Regions from separate parts of the Paenarthrobacter sp. YJN-5 genome, predicted to be linked through region 1. Evidence: riboswitches for the same ligand, from Rfam matches in the RefSeq annotation. Region 1 holds a riboswitch; each other region holds the start of a gene.
What was found. A riboswitch is a leader RNA that binds a small molecule or an ion and turns the genes downstream of it on or off. The one in region 1 is predicted to bind cyclic di-AMP.
Positions count from the first base shown of each region.

Region 2: another riboswitch for cyclic di-AMP. It lies ahead of HMI59_RS25375 (M23 family metallopeptidase); the one in region 1 lies ahead of HMI59_RS01955 (hypothetical protein).
Region 3: another riboswitch for cyclic di-AMP. It lies ahead of HMI59_RS19140 (NlpC/P60 family protein); the one in region 1 lies ahead of HMI59_RS01955 (hypothetical protein).

Region 1 covers NZ_CP053544.1:408,951-414,498, forward strand. The annotation lists gene HMI59_RS01945 (CdaR family transcriptional regulator) at 38-1,252, shown strand; gene HMI59_RS01950 (AEC family transporter) at 1,385-2,305, shown strand; gene HMI59_RS01955 (hypothetical protein) at 2,543-3,835, opposite strand; cyclic di-AMP (ydaO/yuaA leader) riboswitch at 3,840-3,987, opposite strand; gene HMI59_RS01960 (ATP-dependent DNA ligase) at 4,203-5,270, shown strand; gene HMI59_RS01965 (DUF6480 family protein) at 5,278-5,520, opposite strand.
Region 2 covers NZ_CP053548.1:17,902-23,449, reverse strand. The annotation lists gene HMI59_RS25385 (cytochrome c biogenesis protein ResB) at 1-305, shown strand, start outside; gene HMI59_RS25380 (SURF1 family protein) at 302-1,147, shown strand; cyclic di-AMP (ydaO/yuaA leader) riboswitch at 1,334-1,531, shown strand; gene HMI59_RS25375 (M23 family metallopeptidase) at 1,536-2,330, shown strand; gene HMI59_RS25370 (TrkH family potassium uptake protein) at 2,361-3,791, opposite strand; gene HMI59_RS25365 (vitamin K epoxide reductase family protein) at 3,879-4,547, opposite strand; gene HMI59_RS25360 (TlpA disulfide reductase family protein) at 4,589-5,200, opposite strand; gene HMI59_RS25355 (cytochrome c biogenesis CcdA family protein) at 5,239-5,548, opposite strand, start outside.
Region 3 covers NZ_CP053544.1:4,133,619-4,139,166, forward strand. The annotation lists gene HMI59_RS19125 (PEP/pyruvate-binding domain-containing protein) at 1-1,270, opposite strand, end outside; gene HMI59_RS19130 (universal stress protein) at 1,292-2,329, opposite strand; gene HMI59_RS19135 (FAD-dependent monooxygenase) at 2,754-3,362, shown strand; gene HMI59_RS19140 (NlpC/P60 family protein) at 3,512-4,300, opposite strand; cyclic di-AMP (ydaO/yuaA leader) riboswitch at 4,304-4,466, opposite strand; gene HMI59_RS19145 (copper resistance CopC family protein) at 4,646-5,284, opposite strand; gene HMI59_RS19150 (NCS2 family permease) at 5,398-5,548, shown strand, end outside.

The DNA.
Region 1 (5,548 bases):
AGCGTCAAGTGTCGCCTGCTGTTGGTACGCTTTTTTGATGCAGCAGGACGTTGAGCAACTCGTCGAACGCGTAGCGCTAAAGCTGGGCAGGGGATTGTCGCTTGAGGACCTTGACGGTGTCCTCCTCGCGTACAGTTCCAACCAGTCCCACGCGGACCGCGTCCGGGTGAATTTCCTGCTCAGCAAGCGTGTGCCCAGCGACGTCAGCGCCTGGCAGCTTTCGCACGGTATCGCGACGGCGGTCCGTCCCGTTGTGATTCCGGCCAACCCTGACTTGGGCATGCTGGGGCGCGTTTGCGTACCGCTGTTGGTGCGCGGCTTCCGCGTCGGTTACCTGTGGGTGCAGCAGGACCTTGAGGAGCAAAGTGCGACGGCGATCCTCACCCAGCTGCCCGGCGTGCGTGACGAGTTGGACCTGCTCGCGGCCTTGCTGTTGGACTCGAACACGGCGGAGTCCGAGTTCCGCCGCCGGAGGGAGCAGGAGTTCCTGGCCGCCTGTGGCGGGGAATCCAACGCGGTGGCTGCGGTGGCCGGGTGGAAGGAGATCCAGGGCAAGGGTCCCTGGCAGGTGGTGACCATCCTGGACGCCGGTGGTGCCGGGTCCGGCGTCGATCCTTTGGACGCCACCTTGACCCACCGTTCCGCGGCGCTTCAGTCCACCATCGGCGTCGATGTTGCCCTCTTCAGCGCCGGGACCGAGACGCATTCGGTGGTCCTCTTCCGTGAATCGGGCGGCCGGGCCGTTCATGCGCAAGTACTGGTGCACTACCAGCTGGAGTTGGCCAAACGTGCCGGCCGTTCGGTGGACCGCATCATCCTGGGCATCAGCGAACCAATACAAGTGATCCGGCAGCTTGCCGGGGCGTACCGGCAGTCGAAGGTGGCTGCCCAGGCGGCGGCTGTCGAACCGTCGCTGGGAGAGCTGGTGGACAGCCGGTCGGTGGGGGTCTATCAACTCTTCGACCGTCTGCAGGCGCCCGGCGGTTGGGACGACACGGGATCCGTCCACTACAGCACCCTTGAAGGGCAGGATCGAAACGGTGAACTCCTGCCCGTCCTGGAGCTCCTCTACGACAACGACGGTTCGGTGCAGGATGTCGCCGCCAAGCTCCACCTGCATCGCAGCAGTATTTACAACCGACTCGGCAGGATCCGCCAACTCATTGGGGCCGATCCCCTCAGCGGTGCTATCCGGTTGGAGCTTCACGCCGCGCTGAAGGCCCGGCGCTGGGCGGTCAGGCCACGGATCTAGAGGCGCCACAGGATGAACTCCGATGGACAGTCCCTGCCCGTAAGCTTAGTGTGAGAAAGCGGTTTCTCGCGGGACTGGTAATTAGGGAAACCGCTCCAAGCGGCACCTGTTACCAATGCGAAAGGGGGCGGGGTGGGCGGCGTCGTCTCCGGCATCCTCATCATTTCGGCAGTCATTGCCGTGGGCTACCTGGCCGTCCGGTGCAAACTGCTCGCCCCGGAAGTGCAGGGTGCGCTGACCCGCACCGCCTTCTACATCACCAACCCGGCGCTGCTCTTCACCGTGGTGGCCGGGAGCGACATAGGGGCCGCGCTCGGCGTCGACGCCCCGCTGGCCCTTCTGTCTGCTGCCGCGATGGGGCTCCTGTACTGCCTGCTGAGTTTCCTCTTTTTCCGAAGGCCCGTGGCCGAAACGGCTGTGGGAGCCATGGCCAGCAGCTATGCCAATGCCAACAACATCGGGATCCCCGTTTCCCTCTATGCGGTGGGAACGGCCCAGCACGTGGCCCCGGTCCTGCTGGTGCAACTCCTGGTCCTGGCGCCCTTCTACGTCACCATCCTTGGTGTGGCCGGAGGGGCGAAGGTGCCTTGGAAGCGGGTGGTCCTGCAGCCGTTGGGGAATCCCATGATCATCGCGTCAGCGCTGGGCGTGGTGGTGGCGTTGACCCGGTGGAAGGTTCCGGAACTGGTCCAGCGGCCCATCGATATGTTGGCCGGAGCTGCCGTGCCCATGGTGCTGCTCGCCTTCGGGATGTCCTTGGCGGGCCGCGCTCCGCTGCAGAAGGGCGACGGCCGGGTGGAAACCGTGGTGGCGACGCTCCTGAAACTCGTGGGGATGCCCTTGGTGGTCTGGGCGCTGGGGCGGTTCGTCTTCGGGCTCGAAGGGCAGCACCTCCTGGCGTTGGTCATCATGGGTGCGCTTCCCACGGCACAGAACGTGTTCCTTTTCGCTTCCCCGTATGGCCGGGGCACTGTTGTTGCGCGCGACGTCATCCTCCTGACCACAGTGCTCTGCGTGGGGGCCTTGCTGGTGGTCGCGTGGCTCTTGGGGTAGCGAAACATGTGACCGACCCGGTGGCGGAAGAGTCGGGTGGCAGAACAGAAGGCAGGAACCCTTGCCGGGTCCCTGCCTTCTTGGTTTCACACTTGTTTGTTAGCGGCGCCCGTCAGAAACGGCGCAGCCGCTGGTGGCTCCAGCGGCCCATCCGATGGCGGAAAGTGGCCGTCCGGCTGCTGCAGCAGTACCGGCCGTGCCAGCCGATGTGGGTAGTGGTGCGGGGCATGCGGGTGCTCACTTGAGGACCCCCTTGGCTGCGTCGAGCAGGCCGTCCACGTCCAGGCTCGGAGCCTCCGTCGGTGCGCTGGACTTAGGGTCGGAGCCCGGCTTCGGGGAGTCGCTGGGCCGCGGCTTGGAAGTCTGCGTCGTCGTCGGCGTGGGCGTTGGGGTGGTGGTTGGCGTCGTCGTCGTAGAAGGCGTCGTGCTGGGCGAAGGCGCCGTGATGTTGTCCGACGGCGGTGCCGGCTGGCTCGGAACGGGCGACGTCACGCCCGGTACTGGAACCACGGCCGAAGGGGCGGTGGACGGAACCCACTTGGGGTCGGCCAACGAAACCTGCGGCGTCGGAGTGGACGACGGCGGTGCTGCCGCTGCCGGAGAGGCTGCTTCGACGGCGGACTGCCCGGTATCCGTCGTAGCGGCCGACGTCGAGGACGCGGTGGAGTAGGACGGCGTCGGGCCAGGAGTGGCCGAGCCCGTTGCCCGGTCTTCGCCGGAATTGTTAGCGCCGCTGGCCTGGTTTTGAGTGTCCTGTCCGAAGATCGGCAGGTCCATGGCTTGGCTTACCGTTCCCACCGTGAGGACCAGGCCCAGTGCTCCGGCGACCACCGCCATGCGCTGGCTCATGGTCTTCACGGACGCTGCCTTGGTCAGGACGGCGTGGGGTTCCTTGGTGAAGGAGGAGGAAGCAAAGGAACCAAAGGCCGACTTCGCAGCATTGCGTCCTGCGGCTCGTCCTGCCGCAGGACGTGCGCCGTCGTGCTGGCCACGGGCGGTCTTGCGACTGGCCAATCCGGCGGCGGCTGTAGCGTCAGCGGCGATCCGGGCCGGCGTCTTGGGCTGGGGGGTCCCGGCCGCGGCGGCAACGTGCGCCGAAACCACCGGAATAGCGGCAGTCGCGGGCTCGGGCTCAGTGGCGGGCTCCGCCGGCGTGGCCTTCACCACGGGGATGGCAGCCGTGGGCGGTCCGGGCGTAGTGGACTCCGAGCGCGGAGGAGCGGCAACTACGGGGATGGCTTCGGTGCGCGGCTCTTCGGTGGGGGATTCAGCGGTGGGTTCGGAGTCGGACTCAGCACTCGGTGCAGCTTCCGGAGCCACGACTGCCTGGGCCGCGCGCTCGCGTTCCATCGCCCGTCGCTGTGCTCGTGTCATGGGCGCAGCGGTGGGGTCGGTTGCGGTGGCGGGTACCGCCGTCGTGCTATCCATTTCGGTGGCCGGACCGCTGGGCTGGGCCCGACGGCGTCCGGTTGGCTTGGTGGGCTGGCCGTCCCCTTGGGCACGGCGCGGCTGATCCATGGTTGGGGACATGGTGTTTGCCTCTCAACGCCTGCGAGGTTAGCTGTCGGGTTCGGACGAGGCCGTCCGGCCGCACGTGGCGGCTTCACCCCAAGGGCCTGCGGGGAACAGGCCCGGGAACTCTGGGTCCCCCGTCTCTGCCGCGGGTCTGGCGGGATTCCGGGATGCGGCAGAGCTCGGCGTCAGCCCGGAAGCGGCCCAGCGGAGATACGGGTCGCCCTACGAAGTTACAGCAGCAGGGAAGTAAAGTCACATTAATGTAACGGACGGTACATGAGGGCCGGCAGCGCCCGCGCTGGCGGACGGACGCGCCACACACCGTCCACATATCCCTGCTGAACACTAGCTTTCGGCGTCTACCGGCCGGTAGACATGAGCTATGGACCTACCCGTGATGCCACCCGTTTCGCCCATGCTCGCCAAATCCGTGCCCAACATTCCTGAGGTTGGGCACTACGAACCCAAATGGGACGGGTTCCGGACCATCGTCTTCAGGGACGGGGATGACGTCATCCTGGGCAGCCGGAACGAGAAACCCATGACCCGGTACTTCCCTGAGCTGGTGGAGGCGTTGAAGAAGAACCTGCCGGAGAAATGCGTGGTGGATGGCGAGATCATCCTTATTTCCGGCAACCGGCTCGACTTCGAAGGACTGCAGCAGCGCATCCACCCCGCCGACAGCCGCGTCCGGATGCTTGCAGAGAAGACGCCGTCCTCCTTCGTCGGGTTCGACCTCCTGGCCCTCGGGGACGAAGACCTCACTGCCCGGCCGTTCTCCGAGCGCCGTGCTGCGCTGGAAAAGGCGCTCGCCGATGCCGAGCCGCCCGTGTACGTGACGCCTGCGGTCACCGACCTAGAGCGGGCAAAGGAATGGTTCGTGCAGCTTGAGGGAGCAGGGCTCGACGGCGTGCTGTCCAAACCGCTCGACGGTACCTACCAGCCGAACAAGCGGGTGATGTTCAAGACCAAGCATGAACGGACGGCGGACTGCGTGGTGGCCGGTTTCCGTTGGCACAAGACGGCGGACGTCGTGGGGTCGATGCTGCTGGGGCTCTATGACGATTCCGGCAAACTCCACCACGTCGGAGTGGTGGCCGCCTTCCCCATGGCGAAGCGGAAGGCGATGGTGGCCGAGTTGGAGCCGTACCAGGTGGAGATCGCGGACCACCCCTGGGGAGAGTGGGCCAGCCAGGAAACCGGAGCGGCGGTTGGTTCGAGGATGCCGGGGGCCCAAAGCCGCTGGAGTGCCGGCAAGGACTTTTCCTTTGTTCCTCTGCGGCCCGAGCTGGTGATCGAAGTGGCGTACGACTACATGGAAGGAGACCGGTTCCGGCACACCACGCAATTCCGCAGGTGGCGGCCGGACCGGACTCCTGAAAGCTGCACGTACTCACAGCTGGAGGAGCCGGCCGACTATAACCTCGGCGAGATCCTCAAGCTGAAGTAGGGGAGTTCTATTCCTCGTGCCCTTGATCCATGCTCATGCTGTCTTCCGCTGGAGGCGTTTCTCCCGGGGGTACTCCGCCGCCGGGTTCAAGCCCTGTGACGTTGCCGTTGTCCGGATCCGGGTTCGCTGATGCGGCGGGATCGCGGTCTTCGTCCTGCCTCATGTCCGGGTCTTCATGGATGCTGTCGGGCTCGGCCGCGCCGGACACTCCGAAGGTCTGCGGATCGTCTTCCGGGTCATAGCTTGTCATGGTCAAACCCCTTCCTAAGCAAACTTAC
Region 2 (5,548 bases), on a different replicon from region 1:
CGCTGCCCGAGGGCAAGGGAAGCATCAGCTTCGACGGCCTCAAGCGCTACATCGGCGTCGACGTCCGCAGCGACCCCGGCCAAGCAGGGGTTCTGGTGTTCTCCGGCCTCGCCGTGCTCGGACTGATCATCTCCCTGTACATCAACCGGCGCCGTGTCTGGGTCCGGGCCGGGAACGCCGAGGATGGCAGGACCATGGTCGAATACGGCCTCCTGGCCCGTGGCGAGGACCACCGCCTGGCCCCGGAAGCAACCGCCATCCGCTCGCTGCTGACCCGGCACTGGGGACAGGAGGACGCCCCGTGAGCTACAGCTTTCTGCTGTCCTGGCGCTGGGCGGGATACCTCCTGGCCGCCGCGGCCTTCGCCGCGGCCTGCCTTGCCCTGGGAAACTGGCAAATGGACCGCCGGAACCAGGCGGTCGCGGAGATCCGCAGGGTCCAGGAAAACTACGACAAACCACCGGTTCCCTTCGCTGAGGCCCGGGCACACTTCAACAATCCCGCACCCGACGCCAAATGGATGACCGTAGCCGTGGAAGGCCGCTACCTGCCCCAGGACCAGCGGATCATCCGCAACCGGCCCAACAATTCCGCGCCCGGCTACGAAGTCGTCGTTCCCTTCCGGCTCGCCACCGGCGAAACCATCGTCATCAACAGAGGGTGGCTGCCGATCGGGAACCAACGCCCCGGTTACCCGGACAGCGTGCCCGCCCCACCGGAAGGGCAGGTCGAGGCCGTTGTCAGGATCAAACCGGCCGAACCGGACCTGGGCCGTGACGCTCCCGCCGGCCAGCTGGCCAGCATCGACCTGGCCGGCTACCAGCAGGAAATCGGTTACCCCCTCATGACCGGCAGCTACGGCCTGATGGCCTCCGAATCCCCGCAGCCGGGAAACCTGCCGCAGCCCTTGGCCGCCCCGGCCGTGAAGGAAGGATCCAATCTTTCCTACGCCCTGCAATGGATCACCTTCGGGATCCTGGCTTTCGTCGGCTTCGGCTATATGGCCCGGCAACACGCCCGCATCAGGGCCGAGGAACACGACCAACCCGACGGGCAAGACCGGGAGGAACTCCGCTCCAAGCCGTCCCGGCGGGACCGCAGGGGAGCCGAAGAGGAAGATGCCCTGCTGGACTCCATGGGCCTTTGACTGGGCCACCGGGCACGAAGGACTACGGGCCGCCTCGACTGATCATCTGAAGATTCCTTCAGGTATGGTGGATTCCAAGCGCGGCCCGGCCTGTCGTGGCACGTCATGGACTGGCTTGGTCACGGAATTGTAACGATCGGGCTTTGTCGCTACTATTGATTCAGGTTTTTCTGTAATAAAAGCCTTTGATGCCGCACGCTGAACCCCGCCGGTGGCATTGATCGACGATCTTTTCCGCGGCGGGGGTGGAGGACCCAGAACCGGCAGCCAATCTGCCTTGGGGTGAAGCCGTGCGTCGAGGGCCAGAGGGCAATCGATGCGCGGCCGGGCTTGTTCCTTGGCCCGAACCCGACAGCTAACTTCGCAGGCGGATCGAAAGGATCCTTGCGTGGCAACTTCATCTCCCCGTGGCCGCCGCCGGAAACCCACCACCGCCATCATGGCGTTGTCGGCCTCCCGGACCGCGGCCGCCCGAACACCCCGCCACGCCTCAGCCAGCGGCATGACCTGGAGCCGGGGCAAACAGGTGACAGCCGCGACGACCTTGGGCGTGGCCACGGTCCTCACCGTCGCGCTGACCGCCGCGCACGCCAACCCGGCTCCCACCGCCACCACCGAACAGGTGGCAGCTTCCGCGGCAACGGCCGCGCCGGTGCAGGCCTCGGCGGGGGCGTCGATCAGTTTCGAACGCCCGGGGGTCACCACTAAGGCGGCCCCGCCCGCGAAGGCGCCGGTAGCGGCGGCCGGTGCGGTGGCTGCCCCCAAGGGAGCCAGCACGTCCCCTGCTGCGTCCTCGGGCCGGCTCGGAGCGCCGTTGGCCAGCATGTCCATTGCGTCGCCGTTTGGCATCCGAACCAGCCCGATCACCGGAACAGGTGAACTTCACACCGGCCAGGATCTCGTCGCGGCCTGCCAAACCGCGGTGTTCGCTGCGGGCGCCGGGACCGTTGTGGAGGCCGGCTGGTCACCCTATGGCGGCGGAAACCGGATCGTGGTCGACCACGGCAACGGACTCAAAAGCACCTACAACCACCTGGCCGCCATCGAAACCGCTGTGGGCGCGACCGTCGGCGCGGGCCAACGGATCGCAGCGGCCGGGACCACCGGAAACTCCACCGGCTGCCACCTGCACTTCGAGGTCCTGCTCAACGGACAGACCGTCAACCCCCAGGGATGGCTCTAACCCCTGGCTCCGGTGCCTGCCGTCAGGTTCTCAGCCAATGATGGGTCGCTCTTCCGGGTAGTGGAACAGCTGGCTGCGCTGGCGCAGGGCCAGGCCCGCAGCAAGGGTGACAGTCCCCAACCGGCCGGCGAACATGAGGGCTGTGAGGACGTAAACGCCCGACGGCGGCAGCTCGGCACTGAGGTTGGTGCTCAGTCCCACGGTGGCAAAGGCGGAAATGGTTTCAAAGAGCACCCTGTCCAGTGAAGCGCCGCTGATGGAAAGCAACAGGAATGCGGCGACGGAGACCAGGGTGGCTCCGGCAACGATCACCGAGATGGCCACCCGCATGGTGCCTTGGGGGATGGTGCGGCCGTAGACCTTGACGTCGGCGTCGCCTCGGGCCTCGGCAACAATGGCGAGGAACATGACGGCAATGGTGGTCACTTTGATGCCACCGGCCGTGGAGGCGGAGCCGCCGCCGGCGAACATGAGCGCATCCGTGAGCAGCATGGTGGTGGGCTCCAGCTGGTTCTGGTCCACCAGGTTGAACCCGCCGGACCGCGTCATCACGGACGCGAACAGCGAATGGACAACTTTCTCGCCGGCCGTCATGGTGCCGATGGTCCGGGTGTTGTCCCACTCCATCAGGGCCCAGAGGACGGTACCTGCGAGCAGCAGGATGAAGGACACCTGGATGGTGAGCTTGGTGTGGAGGTTCCACTTCTTCCAGTTCAGGCCGTTTTGCTGGAGGACCATCACCACGGGAAAGCCGAGGCTGCCCAGGAAAACGCCCAGCATGAGCGGGATGAGGATCCAGAGGTCTGTCTCGTACGGGACAATGCCGTCGGAGTGGGGCGTGAAGCCGGCGTTGTTGAAGGAGGAGATCGAGTAGAAGACTCCGTGCCAGACCGACTGCCAGAACGGTTCGCCCAGGAGCATGAACCGGGGAATCAGGGCCAGGGCAAGGGCGGCCTCGATCACCACGGACGTGACAATGACGATCCGCAGGAGGGTACCCACTTCGCCGAGCCGGCCCGCGTTGTTCATGGCTTCCTGGGCAATGAGTTTGCCACGGACACCCAGCCGCTTGCTGACCATGAGGGCCAGCAGGGAGGCGAGGGTCAAGGTACCCAAACCACCCACGAAGATGCCTATGAGGATGACCAGTTGCCCGAAGAAGGACCAGTGCGTGGCCGTTGATACCACCGTCAGGCCCGTGACGCAGACGCTGGACACTGCCGTGAACATGGCCTGGTGCAGGGGCGTGGATTCACCCGATGCGGAGGAAGCCGGCAGGGACAGCAGGCCGGTAAAGAGCAGGATGACGAAAACGAAGACCGTGAACGCCAGACGGGCCGGGTTGGTGTTCGCGATCGAGTCGACAAAATCACGCAGTCCGGTGAGGACGGTGGGCCGGTCGGGCCCGGGGACCGGCCGCGGTCCGGGACGGTGGTGATCCGGGCGTTGCTTCTGCTCCATGCGCGGTGGTCCTTGTCCTTGGTCGTGAGGGGCACTGCCCGTCACAGGAGATTCCCTCGATGGCCGCCGCGCAGCGGGGTGGGGCTGCTAAAGGCCGGGGGTGCCCACGAAGACGTGGAGGAAGGCGAAGAAGATGCTCGCCGCGACGGCCACGTACAGCAAGGCGGTCATGACCCAGCCCGATTCGCCGACGACGCGCGCCGCCCGGGCGGGGAGGGTGATGATGCCGTGGGTGATGTTCCGTGCGGTGACCCAAACGAACAGCGGAATCATCACCGCCCAGACGACCATGCAGAACGGGCACAGGACGTGGATCGCGTACAGCGCCTGGGACCAGAGCCAGATGACGAAGGCGAAGCCCAGCGTGACACCGGCTTGGAGTCCGAGCCAATACCAGCGCGCGAAGACCGCCCCGGACAGCAGGCCCGTGCCGGTGGTGATGATGACAGCGAACGCCACGATCCCGATGAACATGTTGGGAAACCCGAAGACCGAACTCTGCCAGGTCTGCATGACCTGGCCGCAGGAGATCCAGGGGTTGATGTCGCAGACGGTCTCATAACCGGGGTTGCTCAGTTTCTGGAGTTTCTCCAGGACCAGGATCCCGGAGGCCAGCCAGCCAAGGACGCCGGCAACGACGAGGAGCCACCCGAAGGGCTTGTCGCGGGTCATCAGCACGGGTGCGGCGTCTCTGGCGGCCGCCGGGGCGGTGTCCCCGGCGGGGCCGGTGCCGGTCGGGGGTGTGGTGGTCGTCATCGTGGGGTGTCTTTCGTCGTTGCTGCCGGGGGTGGACCGGTTCAGGTTCCGGCCGCGGCTGAGGTGATCAGGGCCTTCAGGGTGCCCTTCTGGGTTGCTCCGAGGATGCGGGCGCTGACGCGTCCTTGCTTGTCCAGGACCAGCGTCGTGGGCACCGCCCGGGGCGGGACATACTCTGTCATGGCCAGCAGGACGGCCCCGTCGCTGTCATCAAAGCTCGGGTAGGCGATGTTGAAGGTCCGTTCGAAGGCCGCGGCCGTGGCGGCGTCGTCGCGGACGTTGACGCCGTAGAACAGCACGCCCTGGTCTTTGAACTCTGCCGACAGGGCTGCCAGGTCCGGTGCTTCCACGCGGCAGGGGGCGCAGGCCGCGTACCAGAAGTTCAGGACGACCACCTTGCCTTCCCAGTCCCGTGCATTGACTTTTTCCCCGCTGAACAGTTCACCTTCCAAGGTGACGGGGGCTCCGCGGGACCCGGGAGGGTATTCGTTGACCGAACCGTCACCGGCTATGTAGTTCTTGTTGTCTCCGGCGTTGGCCTGTTGGGCCAGGTTGTCCTTGGACCCGCAGCCGGCCAGGGCCAACACGGCCACGCCGAGGCCGAGCACGGTACGGCGTCCGGGGCGGGGATTGGGTGGGAACTGTGGGGTCATCGGTTGTGGCCTTTGCATCTTCCAGGTTTTTCAGCGGGTTAGACGGGCATGAGGAAGGTCCCGGCAAGGTTTTGGAGCTGGTAGATCCATTTCACCCAGATCCCGGAGACCATCAGGATGCCCAGGATGATGAGCATGACGGCGCCGCCGATGTTGACGGCCCGGATGTGCCGGCGGATGACCGCGAGGGCTTTGGACACCCAGTTCAGTCCGAGGGCGACGAGCAGGAACGGGATACCGAGTCCGAGGCAGTACACGAAGGCCAGCAACGCCCCGCGCCAGGCGTTCGCCGACGTCACGCTCAGGCTCAGCACGGCGCTGAGTGTGGGGCCCATGCAGGGCGTCCAG
Region 3 (5,548 bases), 800 kb from region 1:
AGAAGATCCGCTGGCCAGCCTCGTAGTACGGCGAAGGGCCCGTGCGCGGGTCCGGCACGTCAAAGCCGGCCCTGCGGGCGACGCAAGAAGCGATCAGCCTGATTCCCGCCAGCCCCATGGGCGTCAGGGGCCGGGTGAGGCCCTGGGCCAGGCTGAAGTTCAAGAACGCATGCTCGCCCCCGGAAGACGGTGTCCTCGTTGGTCGCGGGTACAGGGTGGTGATGGGCCGCGCCTGCGTCAACCACAGCTTCCCGTCCCGGTCCATGGCCCACTCGGTGTCCTGGGGAGCTGCGTAGTGTTGCTCCACCCGGTCACCCAGGGCCGCGAGCGCCCGGATCTGGTGGTCCGTGAGGCACGGTTCCACCCGCGAAACTTCGCCGTCAGTCCCGATCGCCGCAGCATCAAGCCCGGTCTTTCCACGCTGTCCGGAGTGTTCAATCCGTTCTGTCCCGCCATCGGGCAGGGGCCGGATCTCCACTCTCCGGTCACCGATGGTGCGCGTCAGGATGTGCCGGCTCCGGATATCCACCACGTACTGGTCAGGATTCACCGCGCCGGAGACCACTGCTTCGCCCAAGCCGGGACTCGCGTCGATGACCGCCTCCTGCCGACGCCCGGTCAGCGGATTGGCCGTGAACATGACGCCGGCGGTGGCGGCGTCGATCATCTGCTGCACTACAACGGCGAGCGCCACCGTCGAATGCCGGATCCCGTGTGCAGTCCTGTAGCTCACCGCCCGGTCAGTCCACAGGGAAGCCCAGCACCGGCTCACTGCGTCCAGCACGGCATCCACGCCAACCACATTCAGGAAAGTGTCCTGCTGGCCGGCAAAGCTCGCAAAAGGCAGGTCTTCCGCCGTGGCCGAGGACCGGACAGCAACCGGGACATCCGGGCCCAGCCTGTTGTACGCCGTGCGGACTTCTTCGGCCACCTCAGGAGGAACACCGGCAGCCAGCACTACCGAGCGGGCACGGGCCGCGAGGGCATCAAGGGAGTAATCAACGACGTCGGTCCCGTCCAGGGCAGCCAGCACCTCACCCAACGCTGCGCCGTCAAGCGCCCGGCAGTAGGCCGCCGTCGTCAGGCAAAATCCGGGGGGCACCGGCAAACCGGCGGTGGACATTTCACCCAGGTTGGCGGCCTTGCCGCCAACCTCCGCCAGCATGCCTGAACGAATCCGGTCCAACGTAAGGATGAAACCATACCCGGCTGTTGAAGCCTTCCCGGTTTGCCCGCCCTGCTGCGGCCCTTCCGCCGCTTCACCGTCCATGCCGCCGTGAAGCGTCAGGTCCTAGTCGTTGCCCAGCATGGGGCCGAACTTGGGCCTGTCCGCAAGCCTGGAGTCCTCGCGGTCCGGGACCACCATGACCGGCCCCTTGGCGTGGTGCAGCACGCCGTCCGAGGTTGAACCGAGGAGCATTCCGGCGAACCCGCCGCGTCCACGGGTGCCCAGGACCACCAGTTCCACTCCCCTGCTGGCCTCCACCAGGACGTCCACGGGAGAGCCGTCTGTCAGCTGTGTTTCCACCGTGAGATGCGGGAAATGGCTGCGGAGCCAGGCAACACCGGCATCCAGTTGAACCTTGATATCCGCGAACAGGGCATCCCTGTCCAAGGGGGCCGGCACCCAGGCCAGTGAGCCGCTGTACTGAGGCACAGCGCAGACTACCCGCAGCTTCGCGCCCATGCGTTCTGCCTGTTCAGCAGCCTCCAGGACCGCCACTCGCGCCTGTTCGGAGCCGTCAACGCCAACTACAACGATGTTCTCCACCGTGCGGGGACCGGCCTTCGCGTGTTCGGCCTTGATGTGCTTGTCCTCGGTGCTCTGGCCCAGGCGGTCGGCGCAGTACAACGGCACCGTCACTGTGGGGCACTTCGCGTGGGCCGGCAGCGCGCTGCTGACGGAGCCCAGCAGACGGCCGACGAATCCACCGCGTCCGCGGCTGCCCGAAACCAGGAGGGCGGCTTCCGCGGAGAGATCCAGCAGGACACCGGCGGCATCCCCGTTCTCCACTGAGGCGTCAACGTCGATGTTGTAGCCGGAAACCTTCTCCATGGCCTGTTTGGCGATCGCTTCGGCGCCTTCCCGGATCATCGAGTCGTCCACCGTTGCGTATCCGCCGTCCAACCCTGAAGCGGCGAAGATCGGCACTGAATAAGCGGTCACGATGTGCAAGGGAAGTTGCCGGCGTTCGGCTTCACGCGCTGCCCACACCAAAGCGCATTGTCCGTGTTCGGAGCCGTCCACTCCAACCACGATGCCGCCCGGTGCTACTGCTTCCGCGTCACCGCCGCGGGGATGTTCAACGTGACTACCGTGCTGGTCCATTTGGGGCCCGCCTCTCCACCTGCTGCTTGATGTTCCGGCCATTCTGCCAGAGGTTCAACGTAGGGGTGTTACACCTCACGTTGTGCGCTAATGTCCGTGATCGTGGAAGCCACGGGACTTCCTCGTCCAATGCCAACTATTCTCGTTTGCTTATAGCGAATCAAGGCGGCTTTTCCGCTATCTGCATAACGGTCCGGGCTCGGTTTCAAGGCCCTCCCGGGACGCCCCGGGAAGAAGTAATAACACGCTGTCAGGAAGGCTACCCAACGCCCCAAAAGTTCTGTAGTGTTCGAGTCACCGAATGGCCGGTGAGAGTGTTCCAGAACACATACCGGCCATTTATTTGCGACCGTTTGGGGGAACCGGAAGCGTCCAATCCTGCCTTTGGGCACGTACGTCAAGGAGGAACCACGCAGTGTCACTCATGCCTGATTCCGCCACGGAGCGAACCACCACCGTGGTGATCGGAGCCGGACTCTCAGGCCTCGCCGTGGCCAGCGAACTCAGCCGCTACGGCGTGGGTTCGATCGTGGTGGACGGCTTCGGCCCACTGGCACAGACGGGTCCTTCCGTGCATACCGGCATGCTGCAACGGTGCGAGGTAGCCGATCCCGCTTCCATGCTGGAACGGAACCAGATCCTCCGCCACCTGCGGAACTACGCGGCCAGCCACCACCTGGATGTACGCAACACCACCAAGGCGGTCCGGCTGGACCTGCTCACGGCCGCAGAAACTCCCCTCGCATCCCCTCGGCAGTGGGCCGTCCACACAGCCCACGGCATTCTCCTTGCCGACCACGTCGTGGTGACGCGTTGCGCACAGAGCCAGTTGCGCAAAATGCTGGCCGAGCTTGGCATTGCCGTTGGTCAGAACCTCGTGGCCGCCATGCGCGCGGTGGGCATGCATCTGGTGGGAGTGGGAGAACTCATCACGCCAACCCCCAAGGAAGTCCTCCGCCAGGCCAAGGCGGTGGGGCAGGCCATCTCTTCGAAGGTGGCACTTCCAGCAGCGCCCGGCCTCGCGATCGCCTAAGCCCGGCAAGCCCGACAGCGGCACCAAGGCAGCCCTGAAACAGGGCCCTTGAAGCAGGGTCCCTTAAACCAAAAAGCTTAAAACCAAAAAACCGGCACCCCGGGAGGACGAATCCTCCGGGGTGCCGGCCTTTTTGTGAAGCGTGAAACTTATGCGCCGGCGCGGACGTACGTGAGCGGGCCGGTTGCGGTCAGCCAGCTGATCGGGTGGATGCCGGTCTGGTTACCGTTAATGCCACCGGAGATGGCCTGGCCATTGCCGATGTAGATGGCAACGTGGCCGGACTGGACGATCATGTCACCGGGCTGGGGATCGCTGACTACCTTGCCGTAGTTCATGAACTGCATGGGGGCAAGGTCGCCCACCGGGATACCTGCGGAGCCGAGGGCCTTTTCGACCATGGCGGTGCAGTCCTGCATGACACCGATCTGGGCGTAAGCCGAGGCAACCATGGCTGCGTTGACGCCGCCAACAGCGGGTGCCGGGGCAGGTGCTGCCGGAGCAGCAGCGGCAGGTGCGGAAGCAGCAACCGTGGCGGTAGCGGCAGGAGCTGCAGCAGCCTTGGCTGCGGCCTTCTTGGGAGCCTCAACAACCGGAGCCGGCTTCTCGATGACCGGTGCTGCTACGGAAGCAACAGCGGGACGCTCGAAGTTGACGGTGGCCGTTGCTGCGGCAGTGACAACCTTGTTGGGGGTTTCGGCAACGGTTTCAGCAACCGTGGCGGGGCTGGAGTCCCGCTGGACCGGAGCCTGTGCCGGAGTTTCGGCAGCGTGTGCAGCAATGGAACCGGTCAGGACAAGACCCGAAGCTGCAGCGATGACGGCTGCCTGGCGGCCGGCGCCTGAAGCGTTGCTGGCAACTGCCTTGGAGATGGAGATGAACGGATTGGGGCGTACGCTGTCCGCCTTACGACGGCCGCGAAGAATGCGTGAAGACATGAAAAAGCCTCTCCCGATGCCTGCGAGGTTAGCTGTCGGATTCGGATGGGAGTCACCCGGCCACTATCCACCGCTGTTCAGCGGAAGCTTCGTGGCTTCACCCCAAGGCGCGCTCATTGGCGGCCTAAAATGGGTTCCCCGTCTCTGCCGTAGGTATGTCTGCGAACGGATTCCGACCTGCGGCAGAGCTAGGCAATCAGGCCGGAAGTGCGCCGAATGCGGATCGGGCACAGGTACTACCGTACGCGATGATCACGGCAAAGTCACATTTAAGTAACGAGAAGTGGGCGTCAAGCGTGTCGCAGTAACCGTTTCGAGATTTTCGCAGGTATGTAGAAAACCCCGTCATTCCGCGGATTTATCGCCCTCGGCATCATTGGAAGCAGCCAATTTCCGACGGGCTGTAACGGCCAGGAAAATAACGAGCGCAACAGCTAATGCAGCAAACGCCACGATGCTCCACGGGAACGGCTGGGAGGCGTCCGGAGCCGGTTCGCTGACGGGGGTTCCGGGGGCCGCGGTTCCCGCACTCGGAACAGTGCCCGAACCTGCCTGGCCCGACGCGGACGGCGAGGCTACCGCGGTGGCGCCCTCCGACGTCGTGCTTCCTGCTGTTGCCGTGAATGTAAAGGTGCCCTCGATGGGGTGCGAATCGGAGCTGACGACGCGCCAAACCACCGTGTACTGGCCCGCCGGAGCGCCGGGACGCAGTTTTTGGACCGCCTGGTTGTCGATGATCTGCACGGCGCCGTCCGCCCAGTTCTCCCCGCCCGCGGTCACCGACATGCCCGAACCAATAGCCAGCGGCCGGTTATTGAACGTGACGGAGACCGATGCCGGAACTTCCGCAACCGTGGCTCCGCTGGCCGGACTCGTGGATTCTGCGGCGTCGTGCGCCGATGCCGGGGCGGCGCCGAAAAGCAGCGCCGAGGCGAAGGCGAGGGCAGCCACGACGGCGGCCAGGAGCGGGCGGATGGTGCGCATGGGGCGGTTTCTCCTAATGTTGGCTTCCTTACAGACTAGGCGAATCGTCAGGCCCTCCCGCACGGGCGGGCATAGGATTTGAGAGCACACTCACACGATCCCCGGAGACATCCATGCTTAAACAGGGTTCTGCAATCGACCGCTACTTCAAGATCTCCGAACGTGGATCCACGTATTCGCGGGAAATCCGTGGCGGCTTCGCGACCTTCTTTGCCATGAGCTACATCGTGGTCCTGAACCCCCTCATCCTGTCGGGGGCTGACT